Regions from separate parts of the Escherichia sp. MAL-1 genome, predicted to be linked through region 4. Evidence: predicted binding sites of a transcription regulator. Region 4 holds the regulator's gene; each other region holds the start of a gene.
What was found. The regulator PurR, encoded in region 4, represses purine synthesis genes. The targets are predictions, from matches to a motif close to CANGCAAACGTTTGCNTG.
Positions count from the first base shown of each region.

Region 1: the regulator PurR is predicted to act here: its motif matches at 1,654-1,671, upstream of purM (phosphoribosylformylglycinamidine cyclo-ligase).
Region 2: the regulator PurR is predicted to act here: its motif matches at 1,359-1,376, upstream of purH (bifunctional phosphoribosylaminoimidazolecarboxamide formyltransferase/IMP cyclohydrolase).
Region 3: the regulator PurR is predicted to act here: its motif matches at 2,041-2,058, upstream of cvpA (colicin V production protein).

Region 1 covers NZ_CM129609.1:1,371,483-1,375,687, forward strand. The annotation lists gene purN (phosphoribosylglycinamide formyltransferase) at 1-554, opposite strand, end outside; gene purM (phosphoribosylformylglycinamidine cyclo-ligase) at 554-1,591, opposite strand; gene upp (uracil phosphoribosyltransferase) at 1,916-2,542, shown strand; gene uraA (uracil permease) at 2,628-3,917, shown strand; gene ACU8XX_RS06715 (DnaA inactivator Hda) at 4,012-4,205, shown strand, end outside.
Region 2 covers NZ_CM129609.1:4,622,040-4,626,244, forward strand. The annotation lists rRNA gene ACU8XX_RS23055 (16S ribosomal RNA) at 1-866, opposite strand, end outside; gene purH (bifunctional phosphoribosylaminoimidazolecarboxamide formyltransferase/IMP cyclohydrolase) at 1,483-3,072, shown strand; gene purD (phosphoribosylamine--glycine ligase) at 3,084-4,205, shown strand, end outside.
Region 3 covers NZ_CM129609.1:1,538,764-1,542,968, reverse strand. The annotation lists gene purF (amidophosphoribosyltransferase) at 1-1,460, opposite strand, end outside; gene cvpA (colicin V production protein) at 1,497-1,985, opposite strand; gene dedD (cell division protein DedD) at 2,244-2,906, opposite strand; gene folC (bifunctional tetrahydrofolate synthase/dihydrofolate synthase) at 2,896-4,164, opposite strand.
Region 4 covers NZ_CM129609.1:2,269,205-2,273,409, forward strand. The annotation lists gene punC (purine nucleoside transporter PunC) at 1-470, opposite strand, end outside; gene punR (DNA-binding transcriptional activator PunR) at 583-1,515, shown strand; gene purR (HTH-type transcriptional repressor PurR) at 1,512-2,537, opposite strand; gene cydH (cytochrome bd-I accessory subunit CydH) at 2,836-2,925, shown strand; gene ACU8XX_RS11095 (MFS transporter) at 3,091-4,205, shown strand, end outside.

The sequences.
Region 1 (4,205 bases), 900 kb from region 4:
GCAAACCAGCTAATCACCAGTGGATAAATAGCGTGTTCCTGGGTTTGCACGCGGGCGGTGATGTCATCTTCCGTATCACCAGCAAATACCGGGACTTTCGCCTGTAAAATAACCGGGCCACCGTCCAGTTCATCGGTGACGAAATGCACCGATGTACCGTGCTCTTCATCGCCATTTTCCAGCGCCTGACGATGGGTGTGTAATCCGGGATATTTCGGCAGCAGAGAAGGGTGAATGTTCAGCAAACGCCCGGCATAGTGGGAGACAAACGCCGGGCTGAGAATGCGCATAAAACCAGCCAGCACGACCACATCGGGTGCGTACATGTCGATTTCATGAATCAACTCCCGGTCATAGGCTTCACGACTGTCAAACGCGCTGGCGATGAGCGTATGCGTTGCAATACCCGCCTGGCGGGCGCGTTCAAGGCCGAACGCGTCGGCCTTATTGCTGAAAACTGCCCGTACGGTGCCTTTAATTTTGTTGGTTTTACAGGCGTCAATAATTGCCTGTAAATTACTTCCGTTGCCGGAAATAAGCACCACAATATTCATTATTCGATAACCACGCGTTGTTCGGAATCAGAGGCTTTGATGATACCGATTTTCCACGCGTTTTCACCGTTGGCATTGAGCAGGGCGAGGGCTTTGTCCACTTCCGGAGCAGGCAGGGCAATAATCATCCCGACGCCGCAGTTGAAGGTGCGATACATTTCATGGCGTTCAACGTTACCTGCCGTTTGCAGCCAGTTGAACACTTCCGGCCACTGCCAGGAAGATTCATCAATCACTGCCTGGGTATTATCTGGCAATACGCGTGGAATGTTTTCCCAGAAGCCGCCGCCGGTCAGGTGCGCAATGGCATGCACATCGACCTTTTCAATCAACTCCAGCACTGACTTCACGTAAATGCGGGTCGGTGCCAGCAGATGATCGGCTAATGGCTTACCATCAAGTTCGGTGGTTTGCGGATCACAACCGCTGACTTCAAGAATTTTGCGCACCAGCGAATAGCCGTTCGAGTGCGGACCGCTGGAACCGAGTGCAATCAGCACATCGCCGTCGCTGACTTTAGAGCCGTCGATGATTTCTGATTTTTCTACCACGCCAACGCAGAAACCCGCGACATCGTAATCCTCACCGTGATACATCCCCGGCATTTCTGCCGTTTCGCCACCCACCAGTGAACAGCCCGATTGCAGACATCCTTCCGCGATACCGCTGATCACCGCTGAAGCGGTATCAACATCCAGTTTTCCGGTTGCGTAATAGTCGAGGAAAAACAGCGGCTCTGCACCTTGCACCACCAGGTCATTAACGCACATGGCGACCAGATCAATACCAATGGTGTCGTGACGTTTTAAGTCCATTGCCAGACGCAGCTTGGTACCTACGCCGTCAGTGCCGGAAACCAGCACGGGTTCACGATATTTTTGCGGCAATGCACACAGCGCACCGAAGCCGCCCAGACCGCCCATCACTTCCGGACGACGCGTTTTCTTCACTACGCCTTTGATTCTTCCAACCAGAGCATTACCCGCGTCAATATCAACACCGGCATCTTTGTAGCTAAGAGAGGTTTTATCGGTCACTGCTTGGGTCCCCACGCGTTACTTGCGGTAGAAAAATAAAATTCGGCGCAATTCTAACAGGGAAAGCAAACGTTTGCGAGACTGCTTTACACAACCTTTTTGCACGTCTTTTGCCCAGGCGCGCGGCGAAAGAAGACTTGTACCAGGGTAAAGGTTAGTTTTCGGATGGAATAATCTTCTTTCATAACCATTTGAATATAAAATAACTTTATCTCAAACCGTTATCATTTTGACTAAAGTCAACGAAAAGAATATTGCCGCCTTGAAGAAAGGAGGTATAATCCGTCGATTTTTTTTGTGGCTGCCCCTCAAAGGAGAAAGAGTATGAAGATCGTGGAAGTCAAACACCCACTCGTCAAACACAAGCTGGGACTGATGCGTGAGCAAGATATCAGCACCAAGCGCTTTCGCGAACTCGCTTCCGAAGTGGGTAGCCTGCTGACTTACGAAGCGACCGCCGACCTCGAAACGGAAAAAGTAACTATCGAAGGCTGGAACGGCCCGGTAGAAATCGACCAGATCAAAGGTAAGAAAATTACCGTTGTGCCAATTCTGCGTGCGGGTCTTGGTATGATGGACGGTGTGCTGGAAAACGTTCCGAGCGCGCGCATCAGCGTTGTCGGTATGTACCGTAATGAAGAAACGCTGGAGCCGGTACCGTACTTCCAGAAACTGGTTTCTAACATCGATGAGCGTATGGCGCTGATCGTTGACCCAATGCTGGCAACCGGTGGTTCCGTTATCGCGACCATCGACCTGCTGAAAAAAGCGGGCTGCAGCAGCATCAAAGTTCTGGTGCTGGTCGCTGCGCCAGAAGGTATCGCTGCGCTGGAAAAAGCGCACCCGGACGTCGAACTGTATACCGCATCGATTGATCAGGGACTGAACGAGCACGGATACATTATTCCGGGCCTCGGCGATGCCGGTGACAAAATCTTTGGTACGAAATAAAGAATAAAAATAATTAAAGCCGACTTTAAGAGTCGGCTTTTTTTTGAGTAAAGCGCCTATAACACATAATACAGAGGATAATACTATGACGCGCCGTGCTATCGGGGTGAGTGAAAGACCGCCACTTTTACAGACAATCCCGCTTAGTTTGCAACATTTGTTCGCCATGTTTGGTGCAACCGTCCTGGTGCCCGTCTTATTTCATATTAACCCGGCGACTGTACTGTTATTTAACGGTATTGGAACGCTGCTGTATCTCTTCATCTGTAAAGGGAAAATTCCGGCTTATCTTGGTTCCAGCTTTGCCTTTATTTCACCGGTATTGTTACTGTTGCCGTTAGGGTATGAAGTCGCGCTGGGCGGCTTTATTATGTGCGGCGTGCTGTTCTGCCTGGTTTCTTTTATCGTGAAGAAAGCGGGGACCGGCTGGCTGGACGTGCTGTTTCCACCTGCGGCAATGGGCGCAATCGTTGCCGTCATCGGTCTGGAGCTGGCGGGCGTAGCTGCCGGTATGGCGGGTTTACTCCCGGCTGAAGGGCAAACGCCAGACTCCAAAACCATCATCATCTCTATTACCACCCTGGCGGTCACGGTTTTAGGTTCCGTGCTGTTCCGTGGTTTCCTGGCAATTATCCCGATTTTAATTGGCGTGCTGGTGGGGTACGCGCTCTCTTTCGCAATGGGAATTGTCGATACCACGCCGATTATTAATGCTCACTGGTTTGCGCTGCCAACCCTCTATACGCCGCGCTTCGAGTGGTTTGCCATTCTGACTATTCTGCCAGCGGCGTTAGTGGTTATTGCCGAACACGTAGGGCACCTGGTAGTAACGGCTAATATCGTCAAAAAAGATCTGCTGCGCGATCCAGGTCTGCACCGTTCGATGTTTGCTAACGGCCTGTCGACTGTGATCTCCGGCTTCTTTGGCTCTACGCCAAATACCACTTACGGAGAAAACATTGGCGTGATGGCGATCACCCGTGTTTACAGTACTTGGGTTATCGGCGGGGCGGCGATTTTCGCTATCCTGCTTTCCTGCGTCGGTAAACTGGCTGCCGCTATCCAGATGATCCCATTGCCGGTGATGGGCGGCGTTTCGCTGCTGCTTTATGGTGTCATCGGTGCTTCCGGTATTCGTGTTTTGATCGAATCGAAAGTGGATTACAACAAAGCACAGAACCTGATCCTGACTTCCGTGATTTTGATCATCGGCGTCAGTGGCGCGAAGGTAAACATCGGCGCGGCGGAGTTGAAAGGTATGGCGCTGGCGACCATCGTCGGTATCGGCTTAAGTTTGATCTTCAAACTGATCAGTGTGCTGCGCCCTGAAGAAGTGGTGCTGGACGCAGAAGACGCGGATATAACAGACAAATAATGTACCGACCGGGCAGTGTTGCTGCCCGGTTCAAACATCATGGGATTCTGTGGTAAACTTCTCGCGATTTTGTGAAATCCTGGTTGAGGTATCTCTGAACACACCGGCACAGCTCTCTTTGCCACTTTATCTTCCTGACGACGAAACCTTTGCAAGTTTCTGGCCGGGGGATAACTCCTCTTTACTGGCTGCGCTGCAAAACGTGCTGCGTCAGGAACATAGCGGTTACATCTATCTCTGGGCACGCGAAGGCGCGGGGCGCAGCCATCTGCTGCACGCGGCTTGCGC
Region 2 (4,205 bases), 2.4 Mb from region 4:
GTTAGCTCCGGAAGCCACGCCTCAAGGGCACAACCTCCAAGTCGACATCGTTTACGGCGTGGACTACCAGGGTATCTAATCCTGTTTGCTCCCCACGCTTTCGCACCTGAGCGTCAGTCTTCGTCCAGGGGGCCGCCTTCGCCACCGGTATTCCTCCAGATCTCTACGCATTTCACCGCTACACCTGGAATTCTACCCCCCTCTACGAGACTCAAGCTTGCCAGTATCAGATGCAGTTCCCAGGTTGAGCCCGGGGATTTCACATCTGACTTAACAAACCGCCTGCGTGCGCTTTACGCCCAGTAATTCCGATTAACGCTTGCACCCTCCGTATTACCGCGGCTGCTGGCACGGAGTTAGCCGGTGCTTCTTCTGCGGGTAACGTCAATGAGCAAAGGTATTAACTTTACTCCCTTCCTCCCCGCTGAAAGTACTTTACAACCCGAAGGCCTTCTTCATACACGCGGCATGGCTGCATCAGGCTTGCGCCCATTGTGCAATATTCCCCACTGCTGCCTCCCGTAGGAGTCTGGACCGTGTCTCAGTTCCAGTGTGGCTGGTCATCCTCTCAGACCAGCTAGGGATCGTCGCCTAGGTGAGCCGTTACCCCACCTACTAGCTAATCCCATCTGGGCACATCCGATGGCAAGAGGCCCGAAGGTCCCCCTCTTTGGTCTTGCGACGTTATGCGGTATTAGCTACCGTTTCCAGTAGTTATCCCCCTCCATCAGGCAGTTTCCCAGACATTACTCACCCGTCCGCCACTCGTCAGCGAAGCAGCAAGCTGCTTCCTGTTACCGTTCGACTTGCATGTGTTAGGCCTGCCGCCAGCGTTCAATCTGAGCCATGATCAAACTCTTCAATTTAAAAGTTTGATGCTCAAAGAATTAAACTTCGTAATGAATTACGTGTTCACTCTTGAGACTTGGTATTCATTTTTCGTCTTGCGACGTTAAGAATCCGTATCTTCGAGTGCCCACACAGATTGTCTGATAAATTGTTAAAGAGCAGTTGCGACGCGGCTTTCAGCTCACTGTCGCGAGGTGGCGTATATTACGCTTTCCTCTTTCAGAGTCAACCCTGAATTTCAGGACTTTTCTCTTCAACCGAACCGGCTGTTTGTGTGAAGTGATTCACATCCGCCGTGTCGATGGAGGCGCATTATAGGGAGTTCTCCGCAGGCCGCAATAGAAAAATTGCAGAAAAATAACTGACTGCTGCATTCCCCAGCAAAACCCCGCTTTATACCTTTTTACGCACAGAGTTATCCACAATCATCAATGTAATTTCTGTATTTTTCCCACGGTAACCACTGTCAAAATTGTGATCACCATTGAAAGAGAAAAATTCGCGAGCGTTGCGCAAACGTTTTCGTTACAATGCGGGCGAAAAATAAGGATGCCCCGTTAGGGGCGTTAGCTGAGTTTTTCGCGAAAAATTCAGCTAACGCTCTCTGTAATAGTCAAATCCAGGGGATTTACCATGCAACAACGTCGTCCAGTCCGCCGCGCTCTGCTCAGTGTTTCTGACAAAGCCGGTATCGTCGAATTCGCCCAGGCACTTTCCGCACGCGGTGTGGAGCTGCTGTCTACAGGGGGCACTGCCCGTCTGTTAGCAGAAAAAGGTCTGCCGGTAACCGAAGTTTCCGATTACACCGGTTTCCCGGAGATGATGGATGGACGCGTGAAGACCCTGCATCCGAAAGTACATGGTGGCATTCTGGGCCGTCGCGGCCAGGACGATGCCATTATGGAAGAACATCAGATCCAGCCTATCGATATGGTGGTTGTTAACCTGTATCCGTTCGCCCAGACCGTGGCCCGTGAAGGTTGCTCGCTGGAAGATGCGGTTGAGAACATCGATATCGGCGGCCCAACGATGGTGCGCTCCGCCGCCAAGAACCATAAAGATGTCGCAATCGTGGTGAAGAGCAGCGACTATGACGCCATTATTAAAGAGATGGATGACAACGAAGGATCGCTGACGCTTGCAACCCGTTTCGACCTCGCCATCAAAGCCTTCGAACACACTGCCGCCTACGACAGCATGATTGCCAACTACTTCGGCAGCATGGTTCCGGCTTACCACGGTGAAAGCAAAGAAGCCGCCGGTCGCTTCCCACGCACGCTGAACCTGAACTTCATTAAGAAGCTGGATATGCGTTACGGCGAGAACAGCCACCAGCAGGCTGCCTTCTATATAGAAGAGAATGTGAAAGAAGCCTCCGTTGCTACCGCAACCCAGGTTCAGGGTAAAGCCCTCTCTTATAACAACATCGCCGATACCGATGCGGCGCTGGAGTGCGTGAAAGAGTTCGCCGAGCCGGCATGTGTGATTGTGAAGCACGCCAACCCTTGCGGCGTGGCTATCGGCAATTCCATTCTTGATGCTTACGATCGCGCGTACAAAACCGACCCAACCTCCGCATTCGGCGGCATCATTGCCTTTAACCGCGAGCTGGATGCGGAAACCGCACAGGCCATCATTTCTCGTCAGTTTGTCGAAGTGATTATTGCGCCGTCCGCCAGCGAAGAAGCCCTGAAAATCACCGCCGCCAAACAGAACGTACGCGTTCTGACCTGCGGTCAGTGGGGCGAGCGTGTTCCGGGCCTCGATTTCAAACGCGTGAACGGCGGTCTGCTGGTTCAGGATCGTGACCTGGGGATGGTCGGTGCGGAAGAACTGCGCGTGGTGACCAAACGTCAGCCGAGCGAACAGGAACTGCGTGATGCGCTGTTCTGCTGGAAGGTGGCGAAGTTTGTGAAATCCAACGCTATCGTCTATGCCAAAAACAATATGACTATCGGCATTGGCGCGGGCCAGATGAGCCGCGTGTACTCCGCAAAAATCGCCGGTATTAAAGCGGCCGATGAAGGCCTGGAAGTGAAAGGTTCCTCGATGGCTTCTGACGCGTTCTTCCCGTTCCGCGACGGTATTGATGCCGCCGCCGCTGCGGGCGTGACCTGCGTAATCCAGCCTGGCGGTTCTATCCGTGATGACGAAGTGATTGCCGCCGCCGACGAGCACGGTATTGCGATGCTCTTCACCGACATGCGCCACTTCCGCCATTAATGGAGCAATAGATGAAAGTATTAGTGATTGGTAACGGCGGGCGCGAGCACGCGCTGGCCTGGAAAGCGGCGCAGTCGCCGCTGGTTGAAACTGTTTTTGTTGCTCCGGGTAATGCAGGCACTGCGCTGGAACCCGCGCTACAGAACGTCGCTATCGGCGTAACCGATATCCCGGCGCTGTTGGATTTCGCACAAAACGAAAAGATTGATCTGACCATCGTCGGCCCGGAAGCGCCGCTGGTGAAAGGCGTGGTCGATACCTTCCGCGCCGCCGGGCTGAAAATCTTCGGCCCAACCGCAGGTGCGGCCCAACTGGAAGGCTCAAAAGCGTTTACCAAAGATTTCCTGGCCCGCCATAAGATCCCTACGGCGGAATACCAGAACTTCACCGAGGTAGAACCTGCGCTGGCGTATCTGCGTGAGAAAGGCGCGCCAATCGTCATTAAAGCGGACGGTCTGGCTGCCGGGAAAGGCGTTATCGTGGCGATGACGCTGGAAGAAGCGGAAGCGGCTGTTCACGATATGCTGGCGGGCAACGCTTTTGGCGACGCGGGTCATCGCATCGTTATCGAAGAGTTCCTCGATGGCGAAGAAGCGAGCTTTATCGTGATGGTGGACGGAGAGCATGTGCTGCCGATGGCTACCAGCCAGGATCACAAACGCGTAGGCGATAAAGATACCGGACCAAACACCGGCGGGATGGGCGCTTACTCCCCCGCGCCGGTAGTAACCGATGAAGTTCATCAGCGCACCATGGAACGTATCATCTGGCCAACCGTGAAAGGCATGGCGGCGGAAGGCAACACCTACACCGGTTTTCTCTACGCGGGCCTGATGATCGACAAACAGGGCAATCCGAAGGTTATCGAATTTAACTGCCGCTTTGGCGATCCGGAAACCCAGCCGATTATGCTGCGCATGAAGTCCGATCTGGTTGAGCTCTGCCTGGCAGCCTGTGAAGGGAAGCTGGACGAGAAAACATCCGAGTGGGATGAACGCGCTTCTCTCGGCGTGGTGATGGCTGCGGGTGGATATCCGGGCGATTACCGCACCGGTGATGTGATCCACGGCCTGCCGCTGGAAGAAGTGGAAGACGGCAAAGTGTTCCATGCAGGCACAAAACTGGCGGATGAC
Region 3 (4,205 bases), 730 kb from region 4:
GCGTCATCATTACGTAACGTATCGAGGAAATCGAGGTAGCCCTGATCAACATCTTTGGTGACGTAGACGCCGTTGAACACCGAGCATTCAAACTGCTGGATATCCGGATTTTCAGCGCGAACGGCGTCGATCAGATCGTTCAGATCCTGGAAAATCAACCCGTCAGCACCGATGATCTGGCGAATTTCATCAACTTCGCGACCGTGAGCGATCAGTTCCGTGGCGCTCGGCATATCAATACCATAAACGTTCGGGAAGCGAATTTCCGGTGCCGCAGAAGCGAGGTACACTTTCTTCGCTCCGGCTTCGCGTGCCATCTCGATAATCTGCTCAGAAGTGGTGCCACGGACGATGGAGTCGTCGACCAGCAGGACGTTTTTATCGCGGAACTCGGCGCGGTTGGCATTCAGTTTACGGCGCACGGACTTACGACGCAGCTGCTGGCCCGGCATGATAAAGGTGCGGCCAACATAGCGGTTTTTAACGAAGCCCTGGCGGTACGGTTTGCCCAGAATACGAGCAATTTCCAGCGCGATATCACACGAGGTTTCTGGGATCGGGATCACCACGTCGATATCCAGATCTTCCCATTCGCGGGCAATTTTCTCGCCCAGTTTCGTGCCCATATTCACACGCGCGCTGTAAACGGAAATTTTGTCGATAAACGAGTCCGGGCGGGCAAAGTATACATACTCAAACAGGCACGGATTGCTGACCGGATTGTCAGCACATTGACGGGTAAACAACTGCCCTTCTTCAGTGATGTAAATCGCTTCGCCCGGCGCGACGTCACGCAGGAAATCAAAGCCCAGCGTATCGAGCGCTACGCTTTCGGAAGCGACCATATATTCTGTACGGTTCTCGTCAATATCACGTTTTCCCAGTACCAGCGGACGAATCCCGTTTGGATCGCGGAAAGCAACCATACCGTGGCCGATAATCATCGCCACACAGGCATACGCGCCGCGGATTAAGCGGTTTGTGGCAGCAATGGCAGCGAAAATATTGTCGGCTTCCAGCGGGTAGTGGCGGAAGTTGTCCAGCTCGCTGGCGAAGATATTAAGCAGAATTTCCGAGTCGGAAGTGGTGTTGATGTGGCGGCGTTTTTCTTCAAACAGTTTTTTACGCAACTCGTGAGCGTTGGTCAGATTGCCGTTGTGGGCAAGCGTAATGCCATACGGGGAGTTAACGTAAAACGGCTGCGCTTCAGAGGCGCTGGAGCTGCCAGCCGTGGGGTAACGCACATGACCAATGCCCATATTGCCCTGCAAACGCTGCATATGGCGAGCTTCAAATACATCGCTCACCAGCCCGTTCGCTTTACGCAAACGGAAGCAGTTATTGGCATCTATGGTGATGATGCCGGCGGCATCCTGACCGCGATGCTGAAGCACCGTTAAGGCATCATAAATCGACTGGTTAACCGGCATAACACCGGCGATACCGACAATACCGCACATACGTCTTTTTCCTCGTTAAGCCACATCTCAGAGCACTTACGCTCTGGGCAAGAAACTTGACGAGCTTTGCAGATAATCAAAAAACCATCTGATGATAAAACTGAATTGCGGGATCAGCTGTGATTTGCTCCAGTCTTCGCTTTTCGACACCCCGGTAAAGGAGTCGAGAAAGAAGAGAATGGCAGCAACAATCAACACACCGCGCAACGCACCGAAACAGACGCCCAGCACCCGATCGGTGCCTGACAACCCCGTTTTCTCCACCAACTGGCCTATCACGAAGTTCACGATAGCACCAACGATCAGGGTAGCGATAAACAGTACCGCGATGGCAATCCCATTTCGAACCAGTTCGTCTTCAAAGCCCGTAAACCAGACTGACAGGTAAGTGTAGTAATGACTGGCAACAAAGAAAGCACAACCCCATGTCACCAGCGATAACGCTTCACGAACAAAGCCGCGGATCAGGCTAACCAGAGAGGAAAAAGCAATCACCGCGATTATGGCGTAATCAATCCAGACCATATGTGTCCCACGATTTTACGCCCTGTCATCCTGTTCGGGGCGCATTCTAACAGAAAAAGAAAACGTTTGCGTAGGGATTTCCTTCCCGCGCATCAATAAAAATGGCGCTGAAAAAATATTCAACGCCATCGACTTTTTATGCCTTTGCGGCATCGGGCAATGCGTGTCGGATGCGGCGTAAACGCCTTATCCGACCTACGGTTCTAACACTGCCCAGGCCTGATAAGACGCGCCAGCGTCGCATCAGGCAAGACTGTATTAATTCGGCGTATAGCCCATTACCACGCCACTTAAGCCAGAAAGTTGCTTCAACTCACCCAGCGAACCTTTCAGCTTATCTTTCGAGGCATCCGGCCCAACCAGAATACGGGTAATTTTACCCTGCACTGGCGTGGATGGCGACGTATAAACCCGATAACCGGCACCGCGCAGCTTACCGACAATCTCATTCACTTTATCGGCATTTTTCAGCGCACCCAGTTGCACAACATAGGCTTTACCCGTTGGCGCTGCTTTTTCTTCCACGACCGGCTTCGGTTCTGGCTTCGGCGCAGGTGGTGCTTCAACCTTCGGTTTAGGCGGCTCCACCGGTTTCGGCTTCGGTGGGGCGACCGGTGCAGGTTCCGGTTCAAACTCGGTGTTATTGGCTGCAATAGTGGCCGGATCGAGCGACGGTGCTGCGGCATCACCTGCCCGCACCTCTTCCGCTGCGCCTTCCGGCGGCTGCGTCGGTAACGCCTGGGTGGCGGCTGGCATCATATCAGGCTCATCACGATCGCCCGCTTTCGGCACCAGCGGGATAGCCGCGAACTCATCCTGATAATGTTTTTTCTGCCCGTCCAGCAGCCCTGGAAGTACAATCACCCCCAGCGCCACCAGCACGATCGTGCCCACTAACCGATTCTGAAACTTACTTGCCACCGCTTCTCCTCGCGTCAATCACTTCCATGACATGTGCGACCGTGTGGAAAGAACCACACACCAGCACGGTGTCTTCCGCTTTAGCGTCCGCCATTGCGGCATCCCATGCCTGCGCAACGCTATCAAATGATTTGCCGTTACCCAAATGCTCAAGCAGTTGTTCTGCCGTGGCACCGCGCGGCCCTTCCAGTGGCGCACAATACCAGTCATCAACCACGCTTTTCAACCAGGCCAGAGTTCCGGCAATATCTTTATCATGTAGCATACCGATAACCGCCAGCACGCGCCCGTTTTTCGGTAGCGCTTTCATACGCCCGGTGAGATATTCCGCCGCATGTGGATTATGCGCGACATCAAAAATAACGCGTGGCGACTCGCTCACAATCTGGAAACGTCCCGGCAAAATTGCGCTGGCAATCCCGTCGCGAATGGCATTTTCACTGACTTCCAGCCCGCTGGCACGCAGTGCCGCCAGCGCTGTTGCGGCATTCGGTTGCGGGACAAGCGGCAACGGCAGATTTTCCAGCGTGCCGTGAGCATCGCTAAACGCCCAGTCATGATCGGTGACGGAATAGTTCCACTCAACGCCCCGACGTTGTAACAGTGCACCTTTTTCCTGCGCCACATCAGCAATGGTAGAAGGCATTTCCGGCTCACCGACAATTGCCGGTTTTTCGCTGCGGAAGATGCCTGCTTTCTCGCGACCAATACTTTCGCGATCTGGACCCAGCCAGTCGGTATGATCCAGCGCAATACTGGTTACTACCGCGACATCGGCGTCGACAATATTGGTTGCGTCCAGACGACCGCCCAGCCCTACTTCCAGAATCACCACGTCAAGTTGTGCCTGCTTGAACAGCCACAACGCCGACAGCGTACCGTACTCGAAATAGGTCAGGGAAATATCACCGCGTGCCGATTCAATCTCCGCAAAAGAGGCGGTGTGGGCCGATTCCGGCAATTCCTGGCCCTGCACACGTACGCGCTCGGTATAACGCACCAGATGAGGCGAACTGTAGACGCCCACTTTGTACCCTGCCGCCATCAGAATCGACTCCAGCGTACGGCAGGTGGTGCCTTTGCCATTCGTACCCGCAACGGTAAACACAAATGGCGCTGGTTTCAGGACGCCAAGACGCGCCGCGACCAGGCTCACGCGCTCAAGGCCGAGATCGATAGTTTTACTGTGCAGGTTTTCCAGATAAGAAAGCCACGAAGCCAGAGGCGACGCGGCTTGAGGAGTGCGTTTGATAATCATGGTATCCGCTGATTCGTTACGGTGAGAATAGCAAAAGGGCA
Region 4 (4,205 bases):
AAATGGACCAGCAGCCAGCTTCCTAACAGGGGAGCAAGTGCCGGAGACAGACCCACCAGCGGCATGATGGTCGCAAAAATACGGTTGACTTTCTGTGAAGGATAATAATCCGTCACTAACGCTTGCCAGATAACCGCCGCGGCGCAGACCCCCACAGCCTGTACAAAACGCAATACCAGCAGCGTAGCGGCGTTTTCTACCCACAGCATCCCCAGACTACCTAACGCAAAAATTGTCAGGCCGATTAATAACACCGGTTTACGACCATAACGGTCGGAGAGTGGCCCCCACAGAAGCTGGGCTGCGGCAAAACCGGCAAGGAACAGACTAAGGCTGGCACTGACAGCAGACGCAGGCGTTTGCAGGTCGGCCTGTATGGCGGCGAAAGCAGGCAGATACATATCGGTTGCCAGAAAACCGAGTACGCTCAAACCCGCCAGCCAGACTAAAAATCTTTTCCCAGGTTGCATGTATATTCTCTAAATCTCTCAATTAAACACCGCCGCAAAGTGTAGGGAGTGAAATTAGTGTTGTGAAACGGTAATATTTGATGACTGGTTTCAAAAATTTTGTAGGCAGACTATGTGGTCAGAATATTCACTCGAAGTTGTTGATGCGGTAGCGCGTAATGGTAGTTTTAGCGCTGCGGCACAGGAGCTGCATCGCGTTCCTTCTGCGGTCAGCTATACCGTGCGTCAGCTGGAAGAGTGGCTGGCGGTGCCGCTCTTTGAACGACGGCACCGTGATGTGGAGCTGACCGCTGCTGGAGCGTGGTTTCTCAAAGAAGGGCGCTCTGTTGTCAAAAAAATGCAGATCACCCGCCAGCAATGTCAGCAGATAGCGAACGGCTGGCGCGGTCAGTTAGCTATCGCAGTGGATAATATTGTCAGGCCAGAACGTACACGGCAGATGATCGTTGATTTTTATCGCCATTTTGATGATGTCGAACTTCTTGTCTTTCAGGAAGTGTTCAACGGTGTCTGGGATGCGCTTTCCGACGGGCGCGTGGAACTGGCGATTGGCGCAACACGCGCGATTCCGGTAGGCGGTCGTTATGCCTTCCGGGATATGGGGATGCTAAGCTGGAGTTGCGTTGTTGCCAGCCACCACCCGCTGGCGTTGATGGATGGTCCATTCAGCGATGATACGTTGCGCAACTGGCCGTCGTTGGTGCGCGAAGACACCTCGCGAACGCTACCTAAGCGTATTACCTGGTTGCTGGATAACCAAAAAAGACTTGTCGTGCCTGACTGGGAATCATCGGCAACCTGTATCTCGGCAGGATTATGCATAGGGATGGTGCCAACACATTTCGCCAAACCGTGGCTTAATGAGGGGAAGTGGGTAGCATTAGAACTGGAAAACCCCTTTCCGGATTCGGCATGTTGTCTGACATGGCAGCAAAATGATATGTCGCCTGCGTTAACCTGGTTGCTTGAGTATCTCGGCGATAGTGAGACGCTGAATAAGGAGTGGCTGCGGGAGCCGGAAGAGACTCCCGCAACGGGTGATTAACGACGATAGTCGCGGAACGGGCCGTCAGCCACGGAGCGGCGTTCAATCAAGCGCGGATGCACTTCAATGGACTGCGGTTCTTCACGTTTGTTGACGATACGATCCAACAGCATGTTGAACGCTGTTTCACCCAGCGAGTCTTTTGGCTGATGGATCGTGGTCAGCGCCGGCGTAAAATAGCGGGCGTTGCGCACGTTATCATAACCGATCAGCGAAACATCCTGCGGGACGCGCAGGCCCATTTCATCAGCAGCACAAAGTGCGCCCATTGCCATGATATCGCCACCACAGAAGACGGCAGTAGGGCGATGCGGCTGCGACAGGATTTGCTGCATGGCGCGATAACCGGATTCAGGTTCAAAATCACCCTGCACAATCCAGCTTTCCGGCACCTTGATCATTGCTTCTTCCATCGCCTTCATAAAACCGGCAAGGCGGCCTGCGCCAGTGTTACGTTCCAGCGGGCCGGGGATAACGCCGATTTCGCGGTGACCGCGTTCAATCAGATAACGCCCGGCCATGTAGCCGCCTTCAAACGCGTTATCAATGACCGCATCGGTGAAGTCAGCTTTTGCTTCACCCCAGTCCATCACCACCATTGGGATATGGCGATACTCTTCCAGCATCGCCAGCAACGGCTCTGGGTACTCAGAACACATCACCAGCAGACCATCGACGCGTTTTTGCGCCATCATCGACAGATAAGCCCGCTGTTTCTCAAGATTGTTCCACGCATTACCCAGAATCAGGGTGTAACCTTTCTGGAAGCAATTTTTTTCAACCGCTTCAATGATCTCGGCAAAATAGGCCGCTTCGCTGCTGGTCGCCAGCAAACCGATAGACTTGGTGTGGTTAACCTTCAGGCTACGCGCCACCGCGCTAGGGGAGTAGTGTAATTCTTTAATCGCTGCCCACACGGCGTTGCGCGTTTCTTCAGCGACGAAACGTGTTTTGTTGATCACGTGTGACACAGTTGTAGTGGAAACGTTTGCTCGTTTCGCTACATCTTTTATTGTTGCCATTCCATTTCACTCCAGACCCTAACTTCAGCTCCTGCAAAATCGCAAGGTAAACGTTTGCCTTTACACACCTTACGCACAACAAAAGTGTTGCGGTACGCCGGAAAAACGACACGGAGCGTCAGGAAGGGGTCAATGGCCAGTACGCAAATAGTGTAAGCGTGGAATTTTGGCCGATCTTGACGAAAAGGGGAAGTGGTAAAAACACTTATCATTATAAATGACGGGAGATTTTTTCATCACAGTGTGTAAAAATGCGTAATATCACTTTTTGTGTGGTAATAAAAAAGGAGAAAACTTGATGAGCACCGACCTTAAATTTTCACTGGTAACAACGATTATCGTCCTCGGTTTGATCGTAGCCGTGGGTTTGACTGCCGCGCTGCACTGATTTCCTCTCGAGGGAGCGCGTTCTCCCTCGCATCTCCTTCCTGTTTGTTAGCAAAATGGCAAAAGTGTTTTCTCTTTTTGTTATTTTCATTTTTTTGTGATTGCTGTCATGCTTTCGCCACTTTAATGAATATCGCGTAATGACGCGAAGAGGTGGAGATAAGGCATGAAAATTAACTATCCGTTGCTGGCGCTGGCGATTGGCGCGTTTGGTATCGGGACAACGGAGTTCTCGCCAATGGGCTTGTTGCCCGTCATTGCGCGCGGTGTGGATGTCTCGATTCCCGCTGCCGGAATGTTAATCAGTGCCTATGCAGTTGGCGTAATGGTGGGCGCGCCGCTGATGACGCTTCTACTTTCTCATCGTGCCCGCCGCAGTGCGTTGATTTTCCTGATGGCAATTTTCACGCTAGGCAACGTTCTTTCCGCCATCGCGCCGGATTATATGACCCTGATGCTTTCACGCATTTTGACCAGCCTGAATCACGGAGCATTTTTTGGTTTGGGTTCAGTCGTGGCCGCAAGCGTGGTGCCAAAACATAAACAGGCCAGCGCAGTTGCCACTATGTTTATGGGGTTAACCCTGGCAAATATCGGTGGCGTGCCGGCGGCGACCTGGTTGGGTGAAACCATCGGCTGGCGGATGTCATTTCTGGCAACGGCGGGGCTGGGAGTGATTTCAATGGTAAGTCTGTTCTTCTCATTACCTAAAGGTGGTGCAGGGGCACGACCTGAAGTGAAAAAAGAGCTGGCGGTATTAATGCGTCCGCAGGTGCTGTCTGCATTGCTGACGACGGTACTGGGAGCTGGTGCAATGTTTACTCTCTACACCTATATCTCTCCGGTACTGCAAAGTATTACCCACGCAACACCGGTGTTCGTCACGGCAATGCTGGTGCTGATTGGTGTCGGATTCTCTATCGGTAACTATCTCGGCGGCAAACTGGCAGATCGTTCAGTTAACGGCACGTTGAAAGGCTTTTTGTTGCTGCTGATGGTGATTATGCTGGCAATCCCGTTCCTGGCCCGCAATGAGTTCGGCGCAGCTATTAGCATGGTGGTGTGGGGCGCAGCAACCTTTGCGGTCGTACCGCCGTTACAGATGCGCGTGATGCGTGTCGCCAGTGAAGCGCCGGGTCTGTCTTCATCAGTCAATATTGGTGCCTTTAATCTTGGAAATGCGCTGGGAGCAGCTGCTGGTGGTGCGGTAATTTCCGCTGGGCTGGGATACAGCTTTGTGCCGGTGATGGGAGCGATTGTCGCGGGACTGGCATTATTGCT